DNA from 3 places in the Citrobacter enshiensis genome. Region 1 is predicted to be linked to each of the others. Evidence: predicted binding sites of a transcription regulator. Region 1 holds the regulator's gene; each other region holds the start of a gene.
The links. The regulator PurR, encoded in region 1, represses purine synthesis genes. The targets are predictions, from matches to a motif close to CANGCAAACGTTTGCNTG.
Positions count from the first base shown of each region.

Region 2: the regulator PurR is predicted to act here: its motif matches at 3,219-3,236, upstream of purH (bifunctional phosphoribosylaminoimidazolecarboxamide formyltransferase/IMP cyclohydrolase).
Region 3: the regulator PurR is predicted to act here: its motif matches at 3,635-3,652, upstream of purE (5-(carboxyamino)imidazole ribonucleotide mutase).

Region 1 is NZ_CP119862.1:2,616,423-2,626,531, forward strand. Features, by position in the region: gene sodB (superoxide dismutase [Fe]) at 3-584, shown strand; gene P2W74_RS12785 (MFS transporter) at 638-1,804, opposite strand; gene cydH (cytochrome bd-I oxidase subunit CydH) at 1,971-2,060, opposite strand; gene purR (HTH-type transcriptional repressor PurR) at 2,357-3,382, shown strand; gene punR (DNA-binding transcriptional activator PunR) at 3,379-4,311, opposite strand; gene punC (purine nucleoside transporter PunC) at 4,424-5,629, shown strand; gene cfa (cyclopropane fatty acyl phospholipid synthase) at 5,923-7,071, shown strand; gene P2W74_RS12815 (riboflavin synthase subunit alpha) at 7,113-7,754, opposite strand; gene mdtK (MdtK family multidrug efflux MATE transporter) at 7,972-9,345, shown strand; gene ompC (porin OmpC) at 9,785-10,109, shown strand, end outside.
Region 2 is NZ_CP119862.1:4,564,753-4,574,861, forward strand. Features, by position in the region: rRNA gene P2W74_RS21695 (23S ribosomal RNA) at 1-774, opposite strand, end outside; tRNA gene P2W74_RS21700 (tRNA-Glu) at 996-1,069, opposite strand; rRNA gene P2W74_RS21705 (16S ribosomal RNA) at 1,157-2,717, opposite strand; gene purH (bifunctional phosphoribosylaminoimidazolecarboxamide formyltransferase/IMP cyclohydrolase) at 3,343-4,932, shown strand; gene purD (phosphoribosylamine--glycine ligase) at 4,948-6,237, shown strand; gene zraR (sigma-54-dependent response regulator transcription factor ZraR) at 6,234-7,559, opposite strand; gene zraS (two-component system sensor histidine kinase ZraS) at 7,556-8,968, opposite strand; gene zraP (zinc resistance sensor/chaperone ZraP) at 9,220-9,663, shown strand; gene P2W74_RS21735 (DUF1481 domain-containing protein) at 9,675-10,109, opposite strand, start outside.
Region 3 is NZ_CP119862.1:3,519,773-3,529,881, forward strand. Features, by position in the region: gene ybcJ (ribosome-associated protein YbcJ) at 1-107, shown strand, start outside; gene P2W74_RS16900 (metal-dependent hydrolase) at 231-752, shown strand; gene cysS (cysteine--tRNA ligase) at 826-2,211, opposite strand; gene ppiB (peptidylprolyl isomerase B) at 2,385-2,879, shown strand; gene lpxH (UDP-2,3-diacylglucosamine diphosphatase) at 2,882-3,604, shown strand; gene purE (5-(carboxyamino)imidazole ribonucleotide mutase) at 3,723-4,232, shown strand; gene purK (5-(carboxyamino)imidazole ribonucleotide synthase) at 4,229-5,296, shown strand; gene mnmH (tRNA 2-selenouridine(34) synthase MnmH) at 5,395-6,477, shown strand; gene P2W74_RS16935 (porin) at 6,528-7,661, opposite strand; gene ybbP (putative ABC transporter permease subunit YbbP) at 7,914-10,109, opposite strand, start outside.

The DNA.
Region 1 (10,109 bases):
CAATGTCGTTCGAATTACCTGCATTACCGTATGCCAAAGACGCGCTGGCACCACACATTTCCGCTGAAACGCTGGAATATCACTACGGCAAACATCATCAAACCTATGTGACGAATCTCAATAACCTGATCAAAGGTACCGCCTTTGAAGGTAAATCACTGGAAGAGATCGTCCGTAGTTCAGAAGGTGGCGTATTCAATAACGCAGCACAGGTCTGGAACCACACGTTCTACTGGAACTGCCTGGCCCCGAACGCGGGCGGCGAACCAACCGGTAAACTGGCTGACGCTATCGCTGCGTCCTTCGGTAGCTTTGCTGAATTCAAAGCGCAATTCACCGATGCTGCGATTAAAAACTTCGGTTCCGGCTGGACCTGGTTGGTGAAAGGGGCTGATGGCAAACTGGCTATCGTTTCTACGTCCAACGCAGGCACCCCGTTAACCACGGATGCCACGCCGCTGATGACCGTTGACGTGTGGGAACATGCGTACTACATCGACTACCGTAATGCCCGTCCTGGCTACCTGGAGCATTTCTGGGCGCTGGTAAACTGGGAATTCGTTGCGAAGAACTTCGCGGCGTAAATAAGACAACGCAGAAGGTATCCCTTCTGCGTTTTTATTTTTAACTCACTCGATCAGTTGGCGACATATGCCGTTTCAGGCTGCCTTCTCGCTGAAACAAAGACCAGCAATAACGCCAGCCCTGCCACGATAGCTCCCATCACCGGAACAAAGCTATACCCCAGACCGCCAGAAATCACTGCCCCGCCTGCCGCCGCGCCTAACGCATTGCCAAGGTTAAAGGCCCCGATATTCACCGACGAGGACAACCCCGGCGCTTCACTGGCAACACGCATCACGCGCATCTGCAAAGGCGGAACGACGGCAAATGTCGCCGCCCCCCACACCACCATACTGAACGCAGCGCCCAGATCATTGCGTGCAAGGAAAGGAATGGCCAGCATGATAACCACCAGCAGCAGTAAGAAACCTTTCAGAGTACCGTTGACGGATCGATCGGCCAGTTTGCCGCCTAAATAGTTGCCGATCGAGAATCCAACGCCGATCAGCACTAACATCGCGGTCACGAAGGCCGGCGTGGCATGAGCGATGTTTTGCAGAACGGGTGAAATATAGGTGTAGAGGGTAAACATGGCCCCTGCGCCCAGTACGGTGGTGAGCAGTGCAGAAAGCACCTGCGGGCGTAACAAGACAGCCAGTTCTTTACGCACGTCCGGCCGTTCCCCTGCACCGCCTTTCGGCAGAGAGAAGAACAAACTGAGCATGGCAATCACACCCAGCCCTGCGGTCGCTAAAAAGGACATCCGCCAGCCAATGGTTTCCCCAAGCCATGTGGCAGCAGGCACGCCGCCAATGTTCGCAATGGTTAACCCCATAAACATTGTCGCCACGGCGCTGGCCTGCTTATGTTTTGGCACCACACTTGCCGCCACGACCGAACCCAACCCGAAAAAGGCACCGTGATTAAGGCTGGTCAAAATGCGCGATAACATTAAGGTGGTGTAATCCGGCGCAATGGCCGACAGGACGTTGCCCAGCGTAAAAATGGCCATCAGAAAAATCAGCGCATTACGACGAGCGCGGTGCGACAGCAACAGGGTCATTAACGGCGCGCCCACCATCACCCCCACCGCATAAGCGCTGATGAGCATCCCGGCGGCGGGAATGGAGACGTTCACGCCATGAGCAATGACGGGCAACAGGCCCATCGGAGAGAATTCCGTGGTCCCAATACCGAATGCGCCAATCGCAAGCGCCAGTAAGGGGTAATTAATTTTCATACATCGACTCCGCTGCACCGTGCCGCGAAGCGACACCCGATAAGAGCCAAAAGCATGACATCAATCACAAAAAGAATAAAGTTAACAGAATGGCAAAAGACTTTTGCCGATTTAGTAACAATGAAGGGGCAACGAAATGAGGGAGAGCACGCTCCCTCACGGTAAATCAGTGCAGTGCTGCGGTCAGACCACCCGCTACGATCAGACCCAGAACAATAAGAGTGGTTATTAACGAAAACTTCAGATCGGTGCTCATCAAATTTGCTCCTTTTTATTTCCACACAAAAAGTGATATTGCGCATTTTTACACACTTGGATGTAAAAATCTCCCAGGATTTATATTGATAACCACTTTTAACTCTTCCCCTTTTCGTCAAGATCAGACAAAATTCCACGCTTACTTGATTAGCGTACCGGCCATTGACCCCCTCCTGACGTTTCGTGTCGTTTTCCCGGCGTGCCGCAACCCTGATGTTGCGATAAGGGTGTGTAAAGGCAAACGTTTACCTACAGTATTTTCAGGAGTTTGGATATGGTCTGGAGTGAAATGTAATGGCAACAATTAAAGATGTAGCGAAGCGAGCAAACGTTTCCACTACAACCGTATCACATGTAATTAACAAAACGCGTTTTGTCGCAGAAGAGACACGTAATGCCGTCTGGGCTGCCATCAAAGAACTGCACTACTCCCCGAGTGCGGTCGCCCGCAGCCTGAAGGTGAACCACACCAAATCTATCGGCCTGCTGGCAACCAGCAGTGAAGCCGCTTATTTTGCTGAGATTATTGAAGCCGTTGAGAAGAACTGCTTCCAGAAAGGCTATACCCTGATCCTTGGCAATGCCTGGAATAATCTCGAAAAACAGCGGGCCTATCTTTCCATGATGGCGCAAAAGCGTGTGGATGGCCTGCTGGTCATGTGTTCGGAATATCCGGAGTCTCTGCTTTCCATGCTTGAAGAGTATCGCCATATTCCGATGGTGGTGATGGATTGGGGCGAAGCGAAAGCCGACTTTACCGATACGGTCATTGATAACGCTTTCGAAGGCGGTTATATGGCCGGTCGTTATCTGGTGGAGCGCGGTCATCGTGAAATCGGCGCCATTCCCGGCCCGATGGAGCGCAACACCGGCGCTGGCCGCCTGGCGGGCTTTATGAAGGCGATGGACGAAGCACTGATAAAAGTCCCGGAAGACTGGATTGTGCAGGGCGATTTTGAACCCGAGTCAGGTTATCGTGCAATGCAGCAGATCCTCTCTCAGTCCCATCGCCCGACCGCGGTATTTTGCGGTGGCGACATCATGGCAATGGGGGCGCTCTGTGCTGCCGATGAAATGGGCTTGCGGGTACCGCAGGATATTTCGGTGATCGGTTATGACAATGTGCGTAACGCGCGCTATTTCACACCCGCACTGACCACCATTCACCAGCCTAAAGACTCACTTGGCGAAACGGCCTTTAATATGCTGTTAGACCGTATCGTGAATAAGCGTGAAGAGTCGCAGTCCATTGAAGTCCATCCGCGCCTGATCGAACGTCGTTCGGTTGCTGATGGTCCGTTCCGCGACTATCGTCGTTAAGCCTCCTCTGCGGGAACCTCTTCAGGTTCTCGCAGCCACTCTTTGTTCAGCGTTTCACTGTCGCCTAAATACTCCAGCAACCAGGCTAAGGCGGGCGACGTATCATTTTGCTGCCAGGTCAGGCAACATGCCGCATCCGGGAACGGATTCTCCAGGGTTAACGCAACCCATTTGCCACTGTCGAGCCACGGTTTTGCAAAATGCGTGGGCACCATACCGACGCATAACCCGGCGGAAAGACAGGTTGCTGACGACTCCCAATCCGGTACGATCACGCGCTTTTGGTTGTCCAGCAGCCAGGTTATGCGTTTAGGCAGTGTCCGTGACGTGTCTTCACGGACCAGCGACGGCCAGTTGCGCAACGTATCATCACTCAAGGGACCGGGCATCGCCGCCAGGGGATGATGACTTGCCACCACGCAGCTCCAGCTCAACATTCCCATATCGCGAAAGGTATAGCGCCCCCCTACGGGGATCGCCTGCGTCGCACCAATAGCCAGTTCCACGCGTCCGTCGGAAAGCGCATCCCAGACGCCGTTGAACACCTCCTGAGAAACGACCAGCTCAACGTCATCAAAGTGGCGGTAGAAATCGACAATCATCTGCCGGGTGCGTTCTGGCCGCACAATATTGTCTACCGCGATAGGCAGTTGCCCTCGCCAACCGTTCGCAATCTGTTGGCACTGCTGGCGGGTGATCTGCATTTTTTTGATAACAGAGCGGCCTTCTTTTAAAAACCAGGCACCGGCAGGCGTCAATTCCACATCCCGATGGCGTCGTTCAAACAAGGGCACCGCCAGCCACTCTTCCAGTTGACGTACGGTGTAGCTCACTGCAGAAGGCACGCGATGCAGCTCCTGGGCGGCGGAACTGAAGCTGCCATTGCGCGCGACAGCATCAACAACTTCAAGGGAATATTCTGACCACATATTCTGCCTACAAAAAATTTGAATTCAGTAGACAAATATTAGCGTTTCACAACGGGAATTTCACTCCCTACACTCTGCGGCAATGTCTTACTGATAAAAAAGAGAATGTAATATGCAACCGGGAAAAGGTTTTTTAGTCTGGCTGGCGGGTCTCAGCGTACTGGGTTTTCTGGCAACAGATATGTACTTACCTGCATTTGCTGCAATTCAGGCCGATTTGCAAACACCGGCCTCTGCCGTCAGCGCCAGTCTGAGCCTGTTCTTAGCCGGATTCGCCATCGCACAACTCGCCTGGGGTCCGCTGTCCGATCGCTACGGTCGTAAGCCCATATTATTGGTCGGCTTGTCGATCTTCGCCCTGGGAAGTCTGGGTATGCTGTGGGTAGAAAGTGCAACGGGCTTGCTGGTTCTGCGCTTTATCCAGGCCATTGGCGTGTGTGCTGCTGCGGTTGTCTGGCAGGCACTGGTGACGGATTACTACCCGTCGCAAAAAGTTAACCGTATTTTTGCCACCATCATGCCATTGGTCGGGTTGTCGCCTGCGCTTGCGCCGCTGTTAGGTAGCTGGATCCTCGCGCATTTTTCCTGGCAGGCCATTTTCGCCACGCTGTTTGTGATTACGCTGATCCTGATGTTGCCCGCCCTGCGTTTAAAACCCACCGCAAAAGCACGTGACGATAGCCAGGATAAACTGACGTTCACCACCCTGCTGCGTTCGAAAGCCTATCGCGGGAACGTGCTGATTTACGCTGCCTGTTCCGCAAGCTTCTTCGCATGGTTAACCGGTTCGCCGTTCATCCTTAACGAAATGGGTTATAGCCCCGCAGTGATTGGTCTCAGTTATGTTCCGCAAACCATCGCCTTCCTGATCGGTGGCTACGGTTGCCGTGCGGCGTTACAAAAATGGCAGGGACAACAACTGTTACCCTGGTTATTGGTCATCTTCGCATTGAGCGTCATCGCCACCTGGGCGACCAGTTTTATTCACCATGTCTCGCTGACCGAAATTCTGATCCCCTTCTGTGTCATGGCTATTGCCAACGGCGCGATCTACCCTATTGTTGTGGCTCAGGCATTGCGTCCATTCCCACAAGCCACCGGGCGTGCCGCAGCATTGCAGAACACGCTGCAGTTGGGTCTCTGTTTCCTGGCCAGTCTGGTTGTCTCCTGGTTAATCAGCACACCGTTGCTGACCACCACCAGCGTCATGTTATCAACGGTCGCTCTCGCAGGATTAGGGTATTGGATGCAGTTGCAGGCGAGTGAGTCAACGCATCACACCTCCCACTCTGAGATGGCGCACAACGATTCGTACTAAAAATAACGTTAATAGCCACTCATTAGCTTGCTAACATTTTTGGGTTGTTTCACCGATTGTTGAAGCCTATACTCATTTTTGGCTGTTATATAAATACGATAAATATTGCGATCTAACGGGAGCCGGAGCGCTCCCGATTAACCAAGGAATGGCCTTTTCGGCAAGGGTTCTCCCTTCCTCTGTTCTACGTCGGATTATAGGCTCGCGGACTTTATCCGTGAGATTTCTCACATAGCCCAAAAAGCGTCTACGCTGTTTTAAGGTTCTGATCACCGACCAGTGATGGAGAAACTATGAGTTCATCGTGTATAGAAGAAGTCAGTGTACCGGATGATGACTGGTACCGTATCACCAACGAATTACTGAGCCGTGCGGGCGTTGCTATCAACGGTCCTGCCCCGGCTGATATTCAAATCAAAAACCCCGATTTTTTCAAACGCGTATTGCAGGAAGGATCGCTGGGTTTAGGTGAAAGCTACATGGATGGCTGGTGGGAGTGCGAACGGCTGGATATTTTCTTCAATAAAGTTCTGCGCGCTGGCCTCGAAAATCAACTTCCTCACCATTTCAAAGATACCCTCCGCATCGCAGGCGCGCGCCTGTTCAATCTGCAAAGTAAAAAACGCGCCTGGATAGTCGGCAAAGAGCATTACGATCTTGGTAATGATCTTTTCAGCCGGATGCTTGACCCGTACATGCAATATTCCTGCGCTTACTGGAAAGAGGCCGATACCCTGGAATCTGCCCAGCAGGCGAAGCTAAAAATGATTTGTGAAAAATTGCAGCTTAAACCGGGTATGCGCGTGCTGGATATTGGCTGTGGCTGGGGCGGATTATCGCAATATATGGCGGCCAATTACGCGGTCAGCGTGGTGGGAGTGACCATTTCTGCGGAACAGCAGAAAATGGCGCAACAGCGCTGCGAAGGGCTGGATGTCACCATTCTGCTGCAGGATTATCGCGACTTACAGGATCAGTTCGATCGAATTGTTTCGGTAGGTATGTTCGAACATGTCGGCCCCAAAAACTACGACACCTACTTTGAGGTGGTTGACCGTAATTTAAAATCTGACGGCTTGTTTCTGCTTCATACCATCGGCTCCAAAAAGACCGACAACAATGTCGACCCGTGGATCAATAAATATATCTTCCCGAACGGTTGCTTACCTTCCGTGCGTCAGATTGCCAACGCCAGTGAACCGCATTTTGTGATGGAGGATTGGCACAATTTTGGCGCCGATTATGATACAACGCTGATGTCGTGGTATTCGCGCTTTATCAATGCCTGGCCTGAAATCGCAGATAACTACAGCGAGCGTTTTAAACGGATGTTCAGTTATTATTTGAATGCCTGCGCTGGCGCCTTTCGCGCCCGCGATATTCAACTCTGGCAGGTCGTTTTTTCGCGCGGTGTTGAACACGGTCTGCGCGTTCCCCGCTAGATGAACAGCCCCCGAATTCTGCGGGGGCTGCTTCCATTTCGCTAAGCGTCATTCGCCAGCTTATTTACGGCACTGTCCCGGGCCGCTAATACGCGCTCAACCGTATCGACAACCGCCTGGGTTTGCGGATCGATTTCGATATTCACGCGAGCGCCCAGCTTTTTCTTGCCCAGCGTGGTGCGTTCCAGCGTTTCTGGAATAAGGTGAACACAAAAGCGCGTCGCGGTGACTTCCCCAACCGTCAGACTGATACCGTCGATGCCGATGAATCCTTTATACAGAATATATTTCATCAACTGCGGGTCCTGCACTTTGAACCAAATCTGACGGTTATTTTCTGAGGTCAGAATTTTTGTGATCTCGGCGGTGGTCATAATATGGCCCGACATTAAATGCCCGCCAATCTCATCACTGAATTTTGCGGCGCGTTCAACGTTAACGCTATCGCCGACGTTCAGCTCACCTAAATTAGTAATGCGTAAGGTCTCTTTCATCAAATCAAAACTGATCTGATTACCCTTGATTTCGGTGACGGTCAGACAGCAACCATTATGCGCCACCGACGCGCCCGTCTCCAGCGCATCCAGCATGTATTCAGGTAATTCCACTACATGAGTGCGAAAATTCGGTTTTTCATCAATCGACACCAGTCTGGCGGTGCCCTGCACAATACCCGTAAACATACCTGCAACTCCTGAAATCAGTTTGAATATCTCTGCCCAGCACAATAGCAGGTGAAAATTCAGGTTGCCAGCAAAGTGCCGCTCCCCCCTGTTTTTTCACTGGAGAATTACGTATTCCTCGCTACAATAGACTGAAAATTCCCCTGCATCTTCTTCTTGCTGCCACTTAAGGCGGCTTTTCTGGTCTCTCAAATAACAACAAAAACAAGGTGTATACGTGCAAAAGTATATCAGTGAAGCGCGTCAGTTATTAGCTCTGGCAATACCGGTGATTCTCGCGCAAATCGCCCAAACCGCGATGGGGTTTGTTGATACCGTGATGGCCGGTGGATACAGCGCCACAGACATGGCGGCTGTCGCCATTGGCACTTCCATTTGGTTACCGGCCATTCTGTTCGGTCATGGACTGCTGCTGGCATTGACTCCCGTCATCGCTCAGTTGAATGGTTCCGGACGTCGTGATCGTATCGCGCATCAGGTGCGCCAGGGATTCTGGCTGGCGGGGGGGGTCTCCGTCCTCATCATGGTCGTGCTGTGGAACGCCGGGTATATCATCCGCTCCATGCATAATATTGATCCGGCGTTGGCCGATAAAGCCGTCGGTTATCTCCGGGCCCTGCTCTGGGGAGCGCCGGGATATCTGTTTTTCCAGGTGGCGCGTAACCAGTGCGAAGGATTGGCCAAAACCAAACCCGGCATGGTCATGGGGTTCCTCGGGCTACTGGTCAACATTCCGGTTAACTACATCTTCATTTATGGCCATTTTGGTATGCCGGAACTGGGCGGCGTAGGCTGTGGTGTTGCCACCGCAGCAGTGTACTGGGTGATGTTCATCGCGATGGTTTCATACATCAGACGCGCGCGTTCGATGCGTGATATTCGTAATGAGCCGGGATTCAGTAAACCCGACACCGCCGTCGTGAAACGATTAGTCCACCTGGGTCTACCGATCGCATTGGCCTTATTCTTCGAAGTTACCCTCTTTGCCGTCGTGGCATTGTTGGTATCGCCGCTGGGTATCGTCGACGTTGCCGGTCACCAGATTGCACTCAATTTCAGTTCGCTGATGTTTGTACTGCCAATGTCGTTGGCGGCGGCGGTGACGATTCGGGTAGGGTATCGTCTGGGTCAGGGATCAACGCTAAATGCGCAGACCGCGGCCAGAACCGGTTTGGGCGTCGGTGTTTGCATGGCCATTATGACGGCCATCTTCACAGTAACACTGCGAGAGCATATCGCCCTGCTCTACAACGATAATCCGGCAGTCGTTGCGCTGGCGGCACAGTTAATGCTGCTGGCGGCGATTTATCAGATTTCCGACTCTATTCAGGTCATTGGCAGCGGTATTTTACGTGGCTATAAAGACACGCGATCCATCTTCTTTATCACCTTTACCGCTTATTGGGTGTTAGGTTTACCCAGTGGGTATATCCTGGCGTTAACCGATTTGGTTGTTGACCGTATGGGACCTGCTGGCTTCTGGATCGGCTTTATTATCGGTCTGACCTCCGCAGCCATCCTTATGATGCTGCGTATGCGGTATCTGCAACGCCAACCTTCTACGGTTATTTTGCAACGCGCAGCGCGATAAGTACGCAATCCCCACCTAAAAGCCAAAAAAAACCGAACACACATTGTGTGTTCGGCATCCAACAGATGAATAAATGTACTACTGCGTAAGCAGAAGATCACGCAAGTGCATATTCATTCCTCTCATTGCAGATTTAATAAATAAATTAAAAACTCATATTTGAGTCACAAAACTAACGATGAAAATAGCCGCACAGGTCTACGGCTCGATAATTATAACGATTTTAATATTTAAAACAAATACACAAATGATATGTGAAACATAATTTCATTCATCACGCGAATGTATATTTCCATTAGTTACGATTGTATTAACTAATAACACATAATAAATAGTTAGGATTTGCTGAACTATTAAGATTCGGCTTAGGATGTTATTGATTCGATGAATCGCAATTAGTTCCATCTTCTAAAAATAAATTCGGTATTTGAGGGATAAAATGAAAAGAAAAGTATTGGCTATCGTCATTCCAGCCCTGATGGCGGCTGGTGCAGCTCACGCAGCTGAAGTTTATAACAAAGACGGTAACAAGTTAGATCTCTATGGCAAAGTCGATGGTCTGCATTATTTCTCTGATGATACAGCTTCTGATGGTGACATGAGCTATATCCGTCTGGGCTTCAAAGGTGAAACTCAGATTACTGATCAACTGACCGGCTACGGTCAGTGGGAATACAACGTGCAAGCCAACACCACGGAAAGCGACCACGGTAATTCATGGACCCGTCTGGCGTTCGCAGGTCTGAAATTCGGTGATTACGGTT
Region 2 (10,109 bases), 1.9 Mb from region 1:
CAACAACTTAGTCGGTTCGGTCCCTCCCAGCTTAGTGTTACCAACCTTCAACCTGCCCATGGCTAGATCACCGGGTTTCGGGTCTATACCCTGCAAACTTAACGCCCAGTAAGACTCGGTTTCCCTTCGGCTCCCCCCCCCCACCTATTCGGTTAACCTTGCTACAGAATATAAGTCGCTGACCCCATTATACAAAAAGGTACGCAGTCACACCCCATAAAGAGGCTCCCCACTGCTTGTACGTACACGGTTTCAGGTTCTTTTTCACTCCCCTCGCCGGGGTCTTTTCCGCACCTTTCCCCTCACCGGTACTGGTTCACTATCGGGCAGTCAGGAGTATTTAGCCTTGGAGGATGGTCCCCCCCATATTCAGACAGGACTACCACGTGTCCCAGCCCCTACTCTTCGAGTTCACAACACATGCAGTTTGGTGTACGGGACTATCACCCTGTACCGTCGGACTTTCCAGACCGTTCCACTACCACACATGCTGATTCAGACTCTGGGCTGCTCCCCGTTCGCTCGCCGCTACTGGGGGAATCTCGGTTGATTTCTTTTCCTCGGGGTACTTAGATGTTTCAGTTCCCCCGGTTCGCTTCATTACGCTATGTATTCACGTAATGATAGTGTGACGGATCACACTGGGTTTCCCCATTCGGAAATCGCCGGCTATAACGGTTCATATCACCTTACCGACGCTTATCGCAGATTAGCACGTCCTCTCATCGCCTCTGACTGCCAGGGCATCCACCGTGTACGCTTAGTCGCTTAACCTCACAACCCGAAGGTGTTTCGTAAAACACATCGTGTTGCGAAAATTTGAGAGACTCGAACACACCGCTTATCTGTTCTTATTACGGAGAACAGACACAGTGTGTCGTTTCAATTTTCAGCTTGATCCAGATTTTTAAAGAGCAAATATCTCAAACATGACTCGGAAGTCAGTTTTGAGATACTGAGGCAGGTGACTTTCACTCACGAACCCAGCAAGTGGCAGTCCCCTAGGGGATTCGAACCCCTGTTACCGCCGTGAAAGGGCGGTGTCCTGGGCCTCCTAGACGAAGGGGACACTTAAGTCTCACATCGCAAGACCGCCTTGCTATTTACTTTTCATCAGACAATCTGTGTGAGCACTACAAAGGCAGGTTCTTTAAGGTAAGGAGGTGATCCAACCGCAGGTTCCCCTACGGTTACCTTGTTACGACTTCACCCCAGTCATGAATCACAAAGTGGTAAGCGCCCTCCCGAAGGTTAAGCTACCTACTTCTTTTGCAACCACTCCCATGGTGTGACGGGCGGTGTGTACAAGGGCCACGGGAACGTATTCACCGTGGCATTCTGATCCACGATTACTAGCGATTCCGACTTCACGGAGTCGAGTTGCAGACTCCTCGATCCGGGACTACGACATACTTTATGAGGTCCGCTTGCTCTCGCGAGGTCGCTTCTCTTTGTATATGCCATTGTAGCCACGTGTGTAGCCCTACTCGTAAGGGCCATGATGACTTGACGTCATCCCCACCTTCCTCCAGTTTATCAATGGCAGTCTCCTTTGAGTTCCCCGGCCGAACCGCTGGCAACAAAGGATAAGGGTTGCGCTCGTTGCGGGACTTAACCCAACATTTCACAACACGAGCTGACGACAGCCATGCAGCACCTGTCTCACGGTTCCCGAAGGCACTAAAGCATCTCTGCTAAATTCGTGGATGTCAAGAGTAGGTAAGGTTCTTCGCGTTGCATCGAATTAAACCCACAATGCTCCACCGCTTGTGCGGGCCCCCGTCAATTCATTTGAGTTTTAACCTTGCGGCCGTACTCCCCACGGCGGTCGACTTAACGCGTTAGCTCCGGAAGCCACTCCTCAAGGGAACAACCTCCAAGTCGGACATCGTTTACGGCGTGGACTACCAGGGTATCTAATCCTGTTTGCATCCCCACGCTTTCGCACCCTGAGCGTCAGTCTTTGGTCCAGGGGGCCGCCTTCGCCACCGGTATTCTCCAGATCTCTACGCATTTCACCGCTACACCTGGATTTCTACCCCCCTCTACAAGACTCTAGCCTGCCAGTTTCGGATGCAGTTCCCAGGTTGAGCCCGGGGATTTCACATCCGACTTGACAGACCGCCTGCCGTGCGCTTTTACGCCCAGTAATTCCGATTAACGCTTGCACCCTCCGTATTACCGCGGCTGCTGGCACGGAGTTAGCCGGTGCTTCTTCTGCGGGTAACGTCAAACGACACGGTTATTAACCGTATCGCCTTCCTCCCCGCTGAAAGTACTTATACAACCCGAAGGCCTTCTTCATACACGGCGGCATGGCTGCATCAGGCTTGCGCCCCATTGTGCAATATTCCCCACTGCTGCCTCCCGTAGGAGTCTGGACCGTGTCTCAGTTCCATGTGTTGGCTGGTCATCCTCTCAGACCAGCTAGGGATCGTCGCCTAGGTGAGCCCGTTACCCCACCTACTAGCTAATCCCATCTGGGCAACATCCGATGGCAAGAGGCCCGAAGGTCCCCCTCTTTGGTCTTGCGACATTATGCGGTAATTAGCTACCGTTTCCAGTAGTTATCCCCCTCCATCGGGCAGTTTCCCAGACATTACTCACCCGTCCGCACTCGTCACCCAAGGAGCAAGCTCCTCTGTGCTACCGTTCGACTTGCATGTGTTAGGCCTGCGCCAGCGTTCAATCTGAGCCATGATCAAACTCTTCAATTTAAGTTTGATGCTCAAAGAATTAAACTTCGTAATGAATTACGTATGTTCACTCTTGAGACTTGGTATTCATTTTTCGTCTTGCGACGTTAAGAATCCGTATCTTCGAGTGCCCACACAGATTGTCTGATAAATTGTTAAAGAGCAGTGCAACGCGGCTTTCGCTCACCGTTGCGAGGTGGCGTATATTACGCTTTCCTCTTTCAGAGTCAACCCTGATTTTCAGGATTTTTCTCTTCAACCGAACCGGCTGTTTGTGTGAAGTTGATTCACATCCGCCGTGTCGATGGAGGCGCATTATAGGGAGTTCTCTGGCGCCCGCAACCCTTAAATGACAGAAAAATGACTGACTGCTGCATTCCACAGCAAAACCCCGCCTTATACCCATTTACACACAGAGTTATCCACAAAAGACCCGATCATTTCTGCGATCTTCTTTCTATATGTACGATCTTCAGTGAGCGAAAGTGGGGTCAATATTGAAAAAGAAAAATTCGCGAGCGTTGCGCAAACGTTTTCGTTACAATGCCACCGCCAGACAAGGATGCCCCGTAAGGGGCGTTAGCTGAGTTTTTCACGAAAAATTCAGCTAACGCTCTCTGTAATCGTCAAATCCAGGGGATTTACCATGCAACAACGTCGTCCAGTCCGCCGCGCTCTGCTCAGTGTTTCTGACAAAGCCGGTATCGTCGAATTCGCCCAGGCACTTTCCGCACGCGATGTGGAGCTGCTGTCCACAGGCGGTACAGCCCGTCTGTTAGCAGAGAAAGGTCTGCCAGTGACCGAAGTTTCCGATTACACCGGTTTCCCGGAGATGATGGATGGACGTGTGAAGACCCTGCATCCAAAAGTCCACGGCGGCATTCTCGGTCGTCGCGGCCAGGACGACGGGATTATGGAACAGCACGGTATCGCCCCCATTGATATGGTGGTCGTTAACCTTTATCCGTTCGCTCAGACCGTTGCCCGTGAAGGCTGCTCACTGGAAGATGCGGTAGAGAATATTGATATCGGCGGCCCGACCATGGTGCGCTCCGCCGCCAAGAACCATAAAGATGTCGCCATCGTAGTAAAGAGCAGCGACTATGACGCCATTATTAAAGAGATGGATGCCAACGACGGTTCTCTTACCCTCGACACCCGTTTCGACCTCGCCATCAAAGCGTTTGAGCACACCGCCGCCTATGACAGCATGATCGCCAACTACTTCGGCAGCATGGTTCCGGCCTACCATGGCGAAAGCAAAGAAGCCGCTGGTCGCTTCCCGCGCACCCTGAACCTCAACTTCATTAAGAAGCAGGATATGCGTTATGGTGAAAACAGCCACCAGCAGGCGGCCTTCTATATAGAAGAGAATGTGAAAGAAGCCTCCGTTGCCACCGCAACCCAGGTTCAGGGGAAAGCCCTCTCTTATAACAACATCGCGGATACCGACGCAGCGCTGGAGTGTGTGAAAGAGTTCGCCGAACCCGCCTGTGTGATTGTGAAGCACGCCAACCCATGCGGCGTCGCCATCAGCAACTCTATCCTCGACGCTTACGATCGCGCATACAAAACCGACCCGACCTCCGCATTCGGCGGCATTATCGCCTTTAACCGCGAGCTGGATGCAGAAACCGCGCAGGCCATTATCTCCCGTCAGTTTGTCGAAGTGATCATTGCGCCGTCCGCCAGCGAAGAAGCATTGAAAATCACCGCAGCCAAACAGAACGTGCGCGTACTGACCTGCGGCCAGTGGGCTGAGCGTGTTCCGGGCCTCGACTTCAAACGTGTGAACGGCGGTCTGTTGGTTCAGGATCGTGATCTGGGGATGGTCGGCGCGGAAGATCTGCACGTGGTCACCCAACGTCAGCCGACCGAACAGGAACTGCGTGACGCGCTGTTCTGCTGGAAAGTGGCGAAATTCGTGAAATCCAACGCCATCGTCTATGCCAAAGGCAATATGACTATCGGTATCGGCGCGGGCCAGATGAGTCGCGTTTACTCAGCGAAGATTGCAGGCATCAAAGCGGCCGACGAAGGTCTGGAAGTGAAAGGGTCATCGATGGCCTCTGATGCCTTCTTCCCGTTCCGCGACGGTATTGACGCTGCAGCCGCGGCTGGCGTGACCTGCGTCATTCAGCCTGGCGGTTCTATTCGTGATGATGAGGTGATTGCCGCCGCCAACGAGCACGGTATTGCGATGCTCTTCACTGACATGCGCCACTTCCGCCATTAATTCACGGAGCAGACGATGAAAGTATTAGTGATTGGTAACGGCGGGCGCGAGCATGCGCTGGCCTGGAAAGCGGCGCAGTCGCCGCAGGTTGAAACTGTCTTTGTGGCACCGGGCAACGCAGGTACGGCGCTGGAGCCAGCCCTGCAAAACGTCGCTATCGGCGTGACCGATATCCCGGCGCTGCTGAGCTTTGCCCAGAATGAGAAGATTGACCTGACCATCGTCGGTCCGGAAGCGCCGCTGGTCATTGGCGTGGTTGACGCGTTCCGTGCTGCGGGCCTGAAAATCTTCGGCCCAACCGAAGGCGCCGCACAGCTGGAAGGGTCGAAAGCGTTCACCAAGGATTTCCTGGCACGCCATCAGATCCCAACGGCGGAATACCAGAACTTTACCGAGATTGAGCCAGCTCTGGCTTATCTACGTGAGAAAGGCGCGCCTATCGTCATCAAAGCTGACGGTCTGGCGGCGGGTAAAGGCGTTATCGTCGCGATGACGCTGAGCGAGGCCGAAGCGGCCGTTCACGATATGCTGGCGGGTAACGCCTTTGGCGACGCGGGTCACCGCATTGTCATTGAGGAGTTCCTCGACGGTGAAGAAGCCAGCTTTATCGTGATGGTTGACGGCGAGCACGTGCTGCCGATGGCCACCAGCCAGGATCACAAACGCGTGGGTGATAAAGACACCGGGCCTAATACCGGTGGGATGGGCGCTTACTCCCCTGCCCCGGTGGTAACGGATGAAGTCCACCAGCGCACCATGGAACGCATCATCTGGCCAACCGTGAAAGGCATGGCGGCGGAAGGCAACACCTACACCGGTTTCCTGTATGCTGGTCTGATGATCGATAAACAGGGCAATCCGAAGGTTATTGAGTTCAACTGCCGCTTTGGCGACCCGGAAACCCAGCCAATCATGCTGCGCATGAAGTCCGATCTGGTTGAGCTATGCCTGGCCGCCTGCGAAGGCAAGCTGGACGAGAAGACCTCCGAGTGGGACGAGCGTGCTTCTCTGGGCGTTGTCATGGCTGCGGGCGGTTATCCGGGCGACTACCGCACGGGTGACGTGATCCACGGCCTGCCGCTGGAAGAAGTCGCGAACGGTAAGGTGTTCCACGCCGGGACTAAACTCGCCGATGACGATCGGGTACTGACCAGCGGTGGGCGCGTGCTGTGCGCCACTGCGCTGGGCCATACCGTCGCCGAAGCGCAGAAACGCGCTTACGCGCTGATGAATCATATCCACTGGGACGGCAGCTTCAGCCGTAACGATATCGGCTGGCGCGCCATCGAACGAGAGCAGAACTAGCGCGACAGTTTTGCCAGCAGCGTTTTGCGCGTAATCCCTAACTGACGGGCGGCTTCGGTTTTGTTGCCGCCCGTTTTCTCCAGCGCCGCCAGAATCACCTCTTTCTCAACATCCACCAGCGGTTGGATCTCGCGATCATCGTCGACATTCACCTGCGTCGTCGCAATGGCCAGCGGCAGTTCTCGCTCAGAGATGTATTCCCCCGTTAGCAAAACCACCGCGCGCTCAATGGCGTTTTCCAGTTCACGGATATTCCCGGGCCAGTCATAGTGAATCAACAGATCCATCGCCTGCGGGGTAAATCCCTTCACCGCTTTACGGTTTCGCTCAGCAAATCGCCGACGAAAATGTTCGGCCAGTAGTGGAATATCTTCCCGACGCTGGCGCAAAAGCGGCATCTCAATCGTCACCACATTCAGACGATAATAGAGATCCTGACGAAAACGCCCGGCACTGACTTCCGCCGCCAAATCACGGTGAGTCGCCGCAATCAGCCTGACATCAACAGAAATCGTCTGATTACTCCCGACCCGCTGCACCTCACGCTCCTGAATAACCCGCAGCAGACGAACCTGCATCATCGGCGAGATATCGCCAATTTCGTCGAGAAACAGCGTGCCGCCGTCGGCTTCCACAAAACGCCCTTCGCGCCGTTTATCTGCTCCTGTGAAGGCGCCTTTTTCATGCCCAAATAGCTCAGACTCCAGCAGCGACTCATTCAGCGCCGCGCAGTTAAGCGTTATCAATGGTTTTTCGCAGCGTGCACTGCTGGCATGGAGCGCCCTGACCACCAACTCTTTACCGGTTCCCGAGTCGCCATGAATCAATACCGTGGCATCGGAGGGCGCAACCATCGCAATTTCAGTGAGCAAATGCTGCATCGCCGGGCTTTCGCCGATCATGCCGAACTGAGCGGCAGAGGCTGAAGGTGATTCAACGGCGATGTTTCGCGTATGTGCCAGCGCTTTCTCGATCGTGTCCTGTAAGCTGTCGAAATCCAGCGGTTTAATTAAGTAATCCAGCGCGCCTGCTTTAAGTGCTTCTACCGCAGTTTCTACGCTGGAGTAAGCCGTCATAATCAAAATGGGAATCGCCGGATTCAGCGCTTTGATCTCTTTGAGCGTTTCGATGCCGTCCATCTCTGCCATACGCACATCGCATAACACCAGATCGAAAACATGTTCGCGTACCTGCGCTATGGCCTCGCGCCCACCGTAAGCCAGCGCCACGTCATAACCCCATCCACGAAGCAACGCCTGTAAAATCGTGCAATGGCTGATGTCGTCATCCACGACCAGAATATCGATTTTTACGCGTGTCATCCTTGTCTGTCCTGTTCTCTCGCTTTCATCGGTAGATAAAGAGTAAAGACGGCGCCTTTACCTGGAACGCTTGTCGCCTGAATGGTTCCGCCATGCTGCTCAACGATGTTCTGTACCACCGCTAATCCAAGCCCGGTACCGTCGGCTTTGGTCGTAAAGTAAGGCGTAAATATCGCATCCAGGTCTTCTGCCGCAATCCCTTTTCCACTGTCGGTGACCACAATTTTAACGCGATCGCCTCCGCATTCGCCCACCTCGACCGTAATGACGCCCTGATGACCAATAGCATGAATCGCGTTCAGATAGAGGTTCAGTAATACCTGCGTTAGCCGGTCAGGATCGGCCTGAATAGCAGGCAGCGACACATTGGCGGTAAACTGCAGCTGAATCGCCCTGCTCCGCGCATCCTGGCTGACCAGCTGTAACGAGTGGGTGATGATGTCATTGAGATCCACCGACTGCAGTGTCAGATGCGTGGGCCTCACCAGTTCTAGCAGTTCGCTCACCACCCGATTTAGCCGATCGGCCTCTTTTGCCATCACCTGCGCCAACTCATAGGATTCGCCACCCGCAGGTGAGCGCTCGGCAAAATACTTCGCCAGCCCTTTGATGGAAGAGAGCGGGTTGCGAATTTCATGCGCCACCCCCGCCGCCAGATGCCCGAGCGCCACCAGCTTCTCTTTGCGTTTCATCTCGTCCTGCAACAGCTGACGAGAACGCAAGTAGCGACGATATAAGAAATAAGAGAGCATTGTTGCCAGCAATACACCTGCCAGCGCAGAAAGAACAATTACCGTATTGCGCCACTCTCTTGCCTGAGTCGCGACCAGATCGCTGGCGTCGAACGCAATAAAAATGGTCTGCGGTGCAGATGCCGCTTGCCCGCCACTCTCCTCACAACGTGGCTGACTACGCATGCCATGCCGTTTTGACGCAAACATGGGCTGGAACTGACGATAAATTTCCAGCGCCGGTGTGGGTTCTCCGCCATTCTGATGAATGGCGATCGGCCGCGAGCTTTCCTCATCGCCGGGATTTAACTGGCGCATTTCGTCCGCAGAGTAGAGTGATTTTCCGACGCGGCCAGGGTCGCTGTGGGTCACGATAATGCCCTGCGCATCGGTGATGGCAAACCACAGCACGCCCGGTTGTCCGGCCATTTCCTCCAGCAGGGTCTGCTGCTGAGCATGGTGCATACGCATTCCCATCCCCACCCGAGAGCCAGATTCCAGCGCACGGATCAGCACGCTGCCTTTTTCCAGCAGCGTTTGTCGCGCAGCATCACTCTCACGTCCGTAATCCCGTAGGGTCATGACGGAAAAAAAACCAACCAGGACGAGAATAGCCGCAGGAAGAACGCCGCTCAGCCATCTCGCCACCGTATCCTTATGTTGCCGCATATCACGCATACGCTCTCTCTATTGCCAGATCCACTCCTTGTTCCAGCAGAAATCATGCCACTTTTCGCTCCCTGTAACCCTGTCTTTCGACACAAACTGCTGATGCCACTGAGTAAAAATGACCCGCATCGAAAAACCGGCGAGTCATTTTTACTCGCGTTAACCGCTCAACGGCTCACATTTCTCCCGCAGACTGGGGATGTCTCACCTGGCATGAAAGATGCAAAAGGGAAGGAAGTTAATCAACAAGAGGACAAAATATGAAACGGAATAACACGACTGGTCTGGCGCTGATCGCACTCTCCCTGATGGTTCTGGGCTCCAGCCCAGCCATAGCCCGAAATCACTGGGGGAATGGCGACGGTGAGATGTGGCAACAAAATGTCAGCGCGCTCACAGCGGAACAGCAAACCGCCGCCCAGAAAATCGATAATGATTACGACTCACAGACCCGTTCGTTACGTCAGCAATTAACGTCCAAACAGTATGAGTACAATGCGTTATTAACCGCCAGCTCACCCGATAGCGCGAAAATTAGCGCCGTGGCGAAAGAGATGACCTCTTTGCGTCAGTCGCTGAATGATCAACAGGTGAAACGCGATATTGCGATGGTGGAGGCAGGCGTGCCGCGTGGTACAGGAATGGGTTGCGGCGGTGGTGGATATCATCGGGGTGGCGGCCATATGGGGATAGGCCACTGGTAAACCCCGATGTATCAGAAACTTTTCTCTTTTGGCTGCCAGCGACAGAAGTCTTCATTCGCCACCAGTAGCAACTGAGAACCTGCAGGCGCCTCCAGCCATGCCACGCTCACCTCAACCGACGAGCGGCTCTGGCGGCGCTCAATATGGCTGATTGCCCACGCGTCTAAATCGGGCTTCAGCGTTTCGCCTTCGCAGGTGGTGATGGTCTGATTGGCGTGCCAGCGTCCCTGGCGTAAAACCACCCGCCCCTGACGCAACGCGTCGCTGGTCTGGCGGATTTGATCGGCGCGATAGCGGTATAACGCAATTTGATCGCTGGAAAGCTGCTGTTTTTGCCCGCCAACCTCACGCTGCATAAAGCTCAGTTCACCACGATCGTCGAAACGGGTGCGGATATGCTCTGCCGGTTTGCCGTAAACGTTGAATTCAATCAGAGAGAGCGTATC
Region 3 (10,109 bases), 900 kb from region 1:
AAGGTTTAGTCAAGGTCGATGGCGCGGTGGAAACCCGTAAACGCTGCAAAATCGTCGCGGGACACACCGTGAGTTATGAAGGTCACAGCATTAACGTCGTCGCGTGATCTCAGCTGCCGGATGACGGTTAACACCTTATCCGGCCAGTTCCCCCGCATTTCAGATAATTAACTTCATCGTCCCTTCACAGTAAACTGTTAGCATGTTGTTTTTCATACGAAGCGAACCTCATGCCAACCATTGTTACCCACGCCGCCGTTCCTCTTTGTCTTGGATTAGGCCTCGGCCTCAAGGTTATTCCCCCTCGCCTGCTGTTTGCCGGGATCGTGCTGGCGATGCTGCCCGATGCCGACGTCCTGGCGTTTAAGTTTGGTATTGCCTACGGCAACGTGTTTGGCCATCGTGGTTTTACCCACTCGCTGTTATTTGCCTTTGTCGTACCCTTTTTATGCGTACTGATCGGGCGACGATGGTTTAGAGCGGGGCTGGTTCGCTGCTGGCTGTTCCTGACGGTGTCACTGCTGTCGCACAGTTTGCTGGATTCAATCACCACCGGTGGAAAAGGCGTCGGCTGGTTGTGGCCGTGGTCTGACGAACGTTTCTTTGCCCCCTGGCAGGTGATCAAGGTCGCGCCGTTTGCGCTCTCACGCTATGCCACGCCGTACGGGCATCAGGTGATGCTGTCTGAGTTGATGTGGGTGTGGTTGCCGGGTGTGGTGGTGATGGGAATGTTGTGGTGGCGTAGACGTTAAAAAGCCGGGTGGCGGCTTCGCCTTACCCGGCCTACGAGGCCGGACACGCATCAGCGCATCCGACAATAGACGATTATTTACGACGCCAGGTGGTTCCTTGCGGACCATCTTCCAGCACGATCCCCATCTCGTTCAGACGATCACGCGCCGCATCTGCTGCCGCCCAGTCTTTCGCTTTACGGGCATCGAGACGCTGTTGAATCAACGCTTCGATCTCAGCAACTTCACCATCATCCGCTTGCGCGCCGCTTTGCAGGAACGCTTCCGGATCCTGTTCCAGCAGACCCAGCACGCCAGAGAGCTTACGCAGATGCGAGGCCATCGCGTTTGCCGCCGCCAAATCTTCACCCTTCAGGCGATTCACTTCACGCGCCATATCAAACAATACCGAGTAGGCTTCTGGCGTGTTGAAATCGTCGTTCATCGCCTCAACAAAACGCGCTTCAAACGCTTCGCCACCCGCAGGGGCAACGGATTTGTCCGTTCCGCGCAGCGCAGTGTAAAGACGTTCCAGCGCCGAACGCGCCTGTTTCAGGTTCTCTTCGCTGTAGTTGAGCTGGCTACGATAGTGGCCGGACATCAGGAAGTAGCGAATGGTTTCAGCGTCGTAGTATTTCAGGACGTCGCGCACGGTGAAAAAATTGCCCAGTGATTTAGACATTTTCTCGCGATCAATCATCACCATACCGGAGTGCATCCAGTAGTTCACGTACTCACCGTCATGCGCACAGGTCGACTGGGCGATTTCGTTTTCATGGTGCGGGAACATCAGGTCAGAACCGCCGCCGTGAATATCAAAATGGTTGCCTAACTGTTTGCAGTTCATCGCCGAACATTCAATGTGCCAGCCCGGACGCCCTGCGCCCCACGGTGACGACCAGCTCGGCTCGCCCTCTTTCGACATTTTCCACAACACGAAATCCATCGGGTTGCGTTTCACGTCAACGACGTCCACACGAGCCCCGGCCTGGAGCTGGTCGAGATCCTGACGTGACAGCAGGCCATAGTTCGGGTCCGTCGGGACATCAAACATCACATCGCCGTTATCTGCCACGTAGGCGTGACCTTTGGCAATCAACTGTTCAGTAATTTCAATGATTTCGTGGATATGGTGCGTTGCGCGCGGTTCGAGGTCCGGGCGCAAAATGTTCAACGCATCGAAATCGTTGTGCATCTCGGCAATCATGCGATCGACCAGCGCCACAAAGTTTTCGCCGTTTTCGTTGGCGCGTTTGATGATTTTGTCATCGATATCGGTAATGTTACGCACGTATTTCAGTTTGTAGCCGAGGAAACGCAGGTAGCGCGCCACCACGTCGAAGGCAACAAACGTACGTCCGTGACCAATATGACAGAGATCGTAAACGGTAATACCACACACGTACATGCCGACTTCCCCGGCATGAATAGGCTTAAATTCCTCTTTCTGGCGCGTCAGTGTATTAAAGATTTTTAACATCGAAGATTCCGTATAGACGTGTGTGGATAATAAAGTCTGTATAATACCCATAATTCAGACTGGAATCAGCACACATTGCAAGATGATCCCGTCTTACGGTTATGCTATAACACCCCACTATATGTGACCCAGCGTTGGGTCGAAGCACCACTATATCGGAACAGGATGCAAAAATGGTTACTTTCCACACTAATCACGGCGATATCGTAATCAAAACCTTTGATGACAAAGCGCCTGAAACAGTTAAAAACTTCCTGGACTACTGCCGCGAAGGTTTTTACAACAACACCATTTTCCACCGTGTCATTAACGGTTTTATGATTCAGGGCGGCGGTTTTGAGCCGGGCATGAAGCAAAAAGCCACCAAAGAGGCTATCAAAAACGAAGCCAACAACGGTCTGAAAAACACCCGTGGTACGCTGGCAATGGCGCGTACTCAGGCTCCGCACTCCGCGACTGCCCAGTTCTTTATTAACGTTGCCGACAACGACTTCCTGAACTTCTCTGCCGAAAGCATGCAGGGCTGGGGCTACTGCGTATTCGCCGAAGTCGTTGAAGGCATGGACGTTGTAGACAAAATTAAAGCGGTGTCCACCGGTCGCAGCGGCATGCATCAGGACGTACCAAAAGAAGACGTCATCGTCGAAAACGTGACCGTCAGCGAGTAATCGTGGCGACACTGTTTATTGCAGATCTTCACCTCTGCACAGAAGAACCGGCGATCACCGCCGGTTTTCTGCGTTTTTTAGCCGGTGAAGCGCGTCAGGCAGACGCACTGTACATTTTGGGCGATCTTTTCGAAGCCTGGATAGGCGACGACGATCCCAATCCCCTGCACCGCGAAATAGCCGCTGCGATTAAAGCGGTGGTCGATTCCGGCGTGCCCTGTTTTTTCATTCACGGCAACCGCGACTTTCTGCTCGGTAAACGTTTTGCCCGTGAAAGCGGCATGACCCTGCTACCGCAGGAAAAGGTGCCTGAGCTGTATGGCCGACGCGTGTTGATCATGCATGGCGATACCTTGTGTACCGATGATGTCGGTTACCAGGCGTTTCGCGCCAAAGTGCATAAACCCTGGCTGCAAAGGCTGTTTCTTGCCCTGCCGCTGTTTATTCGTAGCCGTATTGCCGCCAAAATGCGGGCTGGCAGCAAATCTGCCAACATCAGTAAATCGCTGGAAATTATGGATGTTAACCCTCAGGCCGTGGTGGCTGAGATGGAGAAGCACCAGGTGCAATGGCTGATTCACGGCCATACCCATCGCCCGGATGTGCATGAACTCACGATCAATAGGAAACCCGCTTTTCGTGTCGTTTTAGGCGCCTGGCACCACGAAGGCTCGATGGTAAAAGTCACGCCGGACAACGTTGAACTGATCCCCTTCCCGTTTTAAATTCTCTCAGCCATTTGCCGCAACTTTAACCGCGCAACCGTTTTCCTTGCCGTATTATCATGCTATTCTCTGTGGCCTCAAAAGCAGTGTGTCCCGCACCACAGGAGTTTTCAGACGCATGTCTTCCCGCAATAATCCGGCGCGTGTCGCCATCGTGATGGGGTCCAAAAGCGACTGGGCTACCATGCAGTTTGCCGCCGAAATCTTTGAAATCCTGAACGTTCCACACCACGTTGAAGTTGTTTCCGCTCATCGCACCCCCGACAAATTGTTCAGCTTCGCCGAAAGCGCCGAAGAGAACGGTTATCAGGTGATTATTGCCGGTGCCGGCGGTGCAGCACATTTGCCGGGAATGATTGCCGCGAAGACGCTGGTGCCCGTACTGGGCGTTCCGGTACAGAGCGCGGCGCTGAGCGGCGTTGACAGCCTCTACTCTATTGTTCAGATGCCACGCGGTATTCCGGTCGGTACGCTGGCGATTGGTAAAGCGGGCGCGGCGAACGCAGCACTGCTGGCAGCGCAAATTCTGGCGCTCCATGACAACGCGTTGCATCAGCGCCTGAATGACTGGCGTAAGGCACAAACGGATGAGGTGCTGGAGAATCCAGATCCGCGGGGTGCGGCATGAAGCAGGTCTGCGTGCTGGGCAACGGTCAATTAGGGCGGATGCTGCGCCAGGCCGGTGAACCGTTAGGGATCGCCGTCTGGCCAGTGGGACTGGATGCCGAACCTGCCGCCGTTCCTTTTCAGCAAAGCGTAATTACCGCAGAAATTGAGCGCTGGCCAGAAACCGCGCTGACCCGCGAACTGGCGCGCCACCCGGCCTTTGTCAACCGCGATGTGTTCCCAATCATCGCCGACCGCCTCACGCAAAAACAGCTTTTTGACAAGCTCTCCCTTGCCACCGCACCGTGGCAACTGCTGGCCGCCAGCGACGAATGGCCGCACATTTTCGAACGCTTGGGCGAACTGGCGATTGTCAAACGCCGCGTCGGGGGTTATGACGGTCGCGGACAGTGGCGCTTGCGTAATGATGAAACTGACCAACTCCCGAATGACTGCTACGGCGAGTGTATTGTCGAGCAGGGGATCAACTTCTCCGGGGAAGTGTCATTAGTTGGCGCACGCGGTCACGACGGCAGCACCGTCTTTTATCCGTTGACGCACAACCTGCATCAGGACGGAATTCTGCGCACCAGCGTGGCATTTCCGCAGGCTAACACCCGATTGCAGGAACAGGCGGAAGCCATGCTTTCCGCCATCATGCAGGAGTTGGGTTACGTCGGGGTGATGGCGATGGAGTGTTTTATCACCTCAGAAGGACTGCTGATCAACGAACTGGCCCCACGCGTGCATAACAGCGGGCACTGGACGCAAAACGGCGCCAGTATCAGTCAGTTCGAGCTTCATCTGCGCGCCATCACGGGACTGCCATTACCGACGCCGGTGGTAAACAGCCCATCGGTGATGGTGAATTTGATTGGCAGCCCTCTGAATTATGACTGGCTGAAACTGCCGTTAGTGCATCTGCACTGGTACGACAAAGAGGTTCGGCCGGGGCGTAAGGTAGGTCACCTGAACCTGACCGACAGCGACACCGCGCGCCTAAACGCCACGCTGGAGGCACTGGCGCCATTACTGCCGCCAGACTACGCCAGCGGCATCATTTGGGCGCAAAGTAAGCTCATATAACCCAGAAAAATGCCGGGAAATAGAACTTATCCTTTCCCGGCCCCTCTCTCAGCGCGTAAAATCCTGCCCATTGCTGTTTTGTTTTATCAGGATCTCCCATGAACGATGGAACGGATTATCGCGCGATCCTCACCGCCGATACGCCTTTAATCGATGTACGCGCCCCAGGCGAATTCACGCAGGGCGCCATGCCCGCAGCCATTAACCTGCCCTTGATGAATGATGAAGAGCGCGCCGCCGTCGGCACCTGCTACAAGCGCCAGGGGCCAGAGGCCGCACTCAAGCTTGGTCATCAACTGGTTTCCGGCGAGCTTCGCCAACAGCGGCTGGATGGCTGGCGAGAAGCGTGTCAACAACGGCCCACCGGCTATCTTTGCTGCGCGCGCGGCGGCCAACGCTCGCACATTGTTCAGCAGTGGCTGCGCGAGTCGGGTATTAACTACCCGCTGATCGAGGGCGGCTATAAAGCGTTACGCCAGTCTGCCATCCGCGTCACCGAAGAACTGGTGCAAAAGCCCATCATCTTAATTGGCGGCTGTACCGGCAGCGGCAAGACGCAACTGGTACAACAGCAGCCCAACGGTATCGATCTCGAAGGGCTGGCGCACCATCGCGGTTCCTCATTTGGCCGCACGCTGCAGCCGCAACTCAGTCAGGCCAGTTTTGAAAACCTGCTGGCAAGTGAGTTGCTCAAGGTCGATGCGCGCCAGACACTGCGTTCCTGGGTGCTGGAGGACGAAGGCCGGATGATTGGTTCGAACCATCTGCCGGAATGTTTGCGCGAGCGTATGACGCAGGCGGAAATTGCGGTGGTCAACGATCCCTTTGAGTTGCGTCTGGAACGGCTGCGTGAAGAGTATTTCGTGCGTATGCATCATGACTTTACTCACGCTTATGGCGAAGAGCGCGGCTGGCAGGAGTACAGCGAGTATTTGCACCACGGGCTGTCAGCCATTCAGCGTCGGCTGGGCCTGCAACGATTTAAAGAATTGACCACCGCGCTCGATATTGCCCTGGCTGAACAGCAGAGCACCGGCAGCACCGAGGCGCATTTCTGTTGGCTGGTTCCGCTGCTGGAAGAGTATTACGACCCAATGTATCGCTATCAGCTCGAAAAGAAAGCAGAGAAAATTGTCTTTCGCGGCACGTTTGATGACGTCGGAGAGTGGTTGAGTCGTTAAAAAATGCCGGATGAGACGCGTGAGTGTCGCCATCCGGCACAGTGTCAGACTTAGAAGTCGTAACGCAGGCGCACCAGGTTCATATCACCCAGGTCGTCGGTGCTGGAGGTAAAGACGTGTTCGTAATCAACACGGAAACCATAATCCAGTTGGAAGCTGATCCCCACGCCGTTGTCGGTACGCAGATAATCACGACCATTCACGTATTCAATACGATCGCCCATAAAGTAAGGCTGGATGGATTTAACCGCATACTGACCAATCGGGAATTTATAGCCCGCAAAGTATTCCAGACCCCACGCATCACCGGCAAAGTAATCGTTAACGGACACTTTTTTGGTGGTCATAAAGTTCTGATACCAGCCGCCGCCCATGGAGAAGGTCCAGTTGTCAGGCGTCCAGCTTAATGCCGTACCGACGATGTTCTGGTCGTAGGTTTTGCTGTCGTTGCCACGCATCTCCGCACGGGTGTAGTTCCACGCCGTACCCCAGGTCAGATCGTCAGTGATGTGATAATCCACACCCAGAGAGCCGCCGCCTTTACGTTTGTATTTCAGGCCATTGTTCGGGTTGTACTCGTCGCTGAACAGATAAGAGGCGTAGAGATCAACATCCCCCACCGCTTTCTTATATTTCAGAGATTTACGGGTGCGGTACGAACCATCGTAGTCGCCGTTAATCCCGTTACCCGGCGCCTGGCCGATCATGTCGTAGTCCCAGATATCGGTTTTCGCCCCGACCACATCATAGTAAATACTGTTCTGTTGACCGAAGGTCAGCGTACCCCAGGTATCACTTTTCAGACCGGTGTATAACATACGACGGGTCGTGTCGTTGGCACCATCCGCGTAGTGGTTGTCCCAGTTGAACATCGCCGGGAAGTTCACGCCCAGCTCGTAGTAGCTGACCCAGCTAATGTCATCAAACAGGTAGTAATCGGCCGCGAAACGAAAACGCGTACCGCCGTCAAACCCATTACGCTTATACCCATTCGCACCGTCATCGCCAGCCATATTCTGGAACTGCGGACGGATACTCCCGCCAACGGTGAAGTTGAGACGGCTCAGAGGATCACCCGCCTGAGGATCCTGTTTCAGAACCGTGATTTCCGCCTGAGAGGCGAAAGACGTCAATGCCACTGCTGCGCCGATCGATGCCGCCAGCGCTGTTGTTTTTATATTCATCATTGTTCCTTGATAGATTTACCCTGAAAAATTCACGCGATTGGCAGACGCACACGCGTCGCCAGGCGACATGAGTTCTGACGGGGATAGCCTGCTAATTATTCAGCAGGTGAATATTAACTTTTATTGATACTGCTGTGTTGGCGGGTTTTTAATGATTTGTGCTACTAAATATCAAGGAATTATCAATTTGTGCCACATAATGGGTACGCGCCAGTATAAAAACTGGCGCGCAATCATCATCCACATGAATTAATTACTGAATTGACGGAACAGCGCTTTACCTTTTAAAAGACGCACGCCTAGCCATCCGCCGCAAACGGAGAGTAAAAGTGCGCCACAAAAGGGCAGCACAATCCACAGTCGCCAGTCAGGCTCCCACGGGAAGTCAAAAACGCGGGTTTGCAACACGGCCAGCGCCGTTTCAGCGCCAATGGCCGCCACCAGCCCGGAAACCAGGCCCAACATGGCAAACTCGCACCACAACGTGGTACGCAGCAGTTTTTTACCCGCGCCCAGCGTTCGCCAGACCACCAGCTCCTGATGACGCTGGCGCATACCAACCTGCACCTGCGCCAGTAACAGCAGCATGCCGCAGGCGGTCACCAGAACCACCATCACCTCCAGCGCCCGACTGACCTGATCCAGTACCTGGGCCACCTGTTTCAGGATCGCGCCAATATCCAGCAGACTGACAGTGGGAAACTCGCGGTTCAACTGCGTCAGCATGCCATTGCCGTTCTCCCAGCGGAAACTGGTGAGCCAGCTTTGTGGCTGCCCGTCCAGCGCGCCAGAGGGGAAAATAAAGAAGAAGTTGGGGCGCAGACTTTCCCAGTCCACCCGGCGCAAACTGGTGACCTTCGCGCTGAACTCCTGGGTATCGCCCATAAAGGTCACGGAATCCCCGAGGCCTATCTTCAGGCGTTTCGCCAGCCCCTCTTCGATCGAGACTTCCCCGACGTTTGGCGGCCAGTTTCCGGCAGTGATCGGATTATGGTTGGGACGAACATCCTGCCAGGTCAGATTCAGTTCGCGGTTAAGCGCTTCATCCTGATTCCCCTCCGTTGGCTTCCCGTTAATGGCCGTCAGTCGCGCCCGCACGATCGGGTAGAACGCTTCGGGGATCACCTGATGCTCCGAAAGAAATGCTTTCAGCGGCGTCACTTGTTCAGTCGCAATGTTTAACAGAAAGTAATTTGGGCTTTCCGGCGGCATTTGTTGCTGCCAACGATCAAGTAAATCGCCGCGTAGCACCAGCAGTAGCGCCAGTAGCATAAAGGAGAGAGAAAACGCGGAGAGCTGACTCAGCGTAGACCAGGGCTGACGCAGCAGTCGACTCACCGCTAAGCGTAACGGCAACGAGGTTAATGTCAGGCCACGCAGGACATTCAGCAACATCCAGCCTAATACGCCGCACAGGAGCGCCAGCACCACCGCGCCCGCCAGAACCGCCCACAGCAGCATGCTGCCGCCCATTAACCCGGCAAGCAGAGCGACCACCACCATGCTCACGACCGGAAGATAGATTTTCAGCGGCCAGACGTTCGCCACAACATCGCGGCGTAACACCCGCAGTGGCTGTGTCGCTAATAGCAATCGATAGGGACGCAGCCCGACCAACAGAGAGATTACCGTCATCGTCCCAAGCGCCCAAAGCCATGGCCAGGGACTGGCAGGAGGTAACTCAGCAGGCAAAACGGGTTTGAGCAATACCATCAGCACGTTTTCAAACAGTAGCCCAACGCCGCCGCCCGTGACCGCAGAAAGCGCCAGTACCATCAACCACTGACCGATGATCAGCTTACGTAATTGCGCGCGACCGGCCCCCAGCGTTTTGAGGATGGCGACCAGATCGTAGCGGCTACGGCAGTAATGGCTCATCGCAACAGCAACGGCGGCCACCGCCAGCAACAGCGTTAACAGCGCCGAAAGCAGGAGAAATTGTTGCGAGCGTTCCAGCGATTTCCCCAGCGCCCCGTCGTCCTGCTCCAGTCCGTACCAACGGTGTTCCGGCTTAAGCTGCGGCAGCAACCATTTTTCATAACCGTCGAGCTGCTGCGCCGTTCCACCAAATTTATAGCGCCATGTGACGCGACTGCCTGGCTGCACCGCCCCTGTTTTTTCCACATCGGCGATATTCATCATCAGCCGCGGCGCCATCTGGAAAGGGTTAAAACCGGAATCCGGCTCCTGAACCACCTCCCCGGCAATGCGCAGCGTTGCGTCGCCGACATCAAGGGTGTCGCCGATTTTCAGATTGAGAAGCGCCATCAGGCGCGGAGCCAGCAGCACAAAACCGGGTTGTGGTTTTAGCCCTGGTGGATCGGTTTGCAGTTCACCGTACATCGGATAGACGCTGTCTACCGCTTTGACATTCGCCAGTTGCGGCGTATCGCCTGCGAAGGTCATGGTGGCGAACGTCAGTTGTTCTCCCACCTTCAGCCCGCG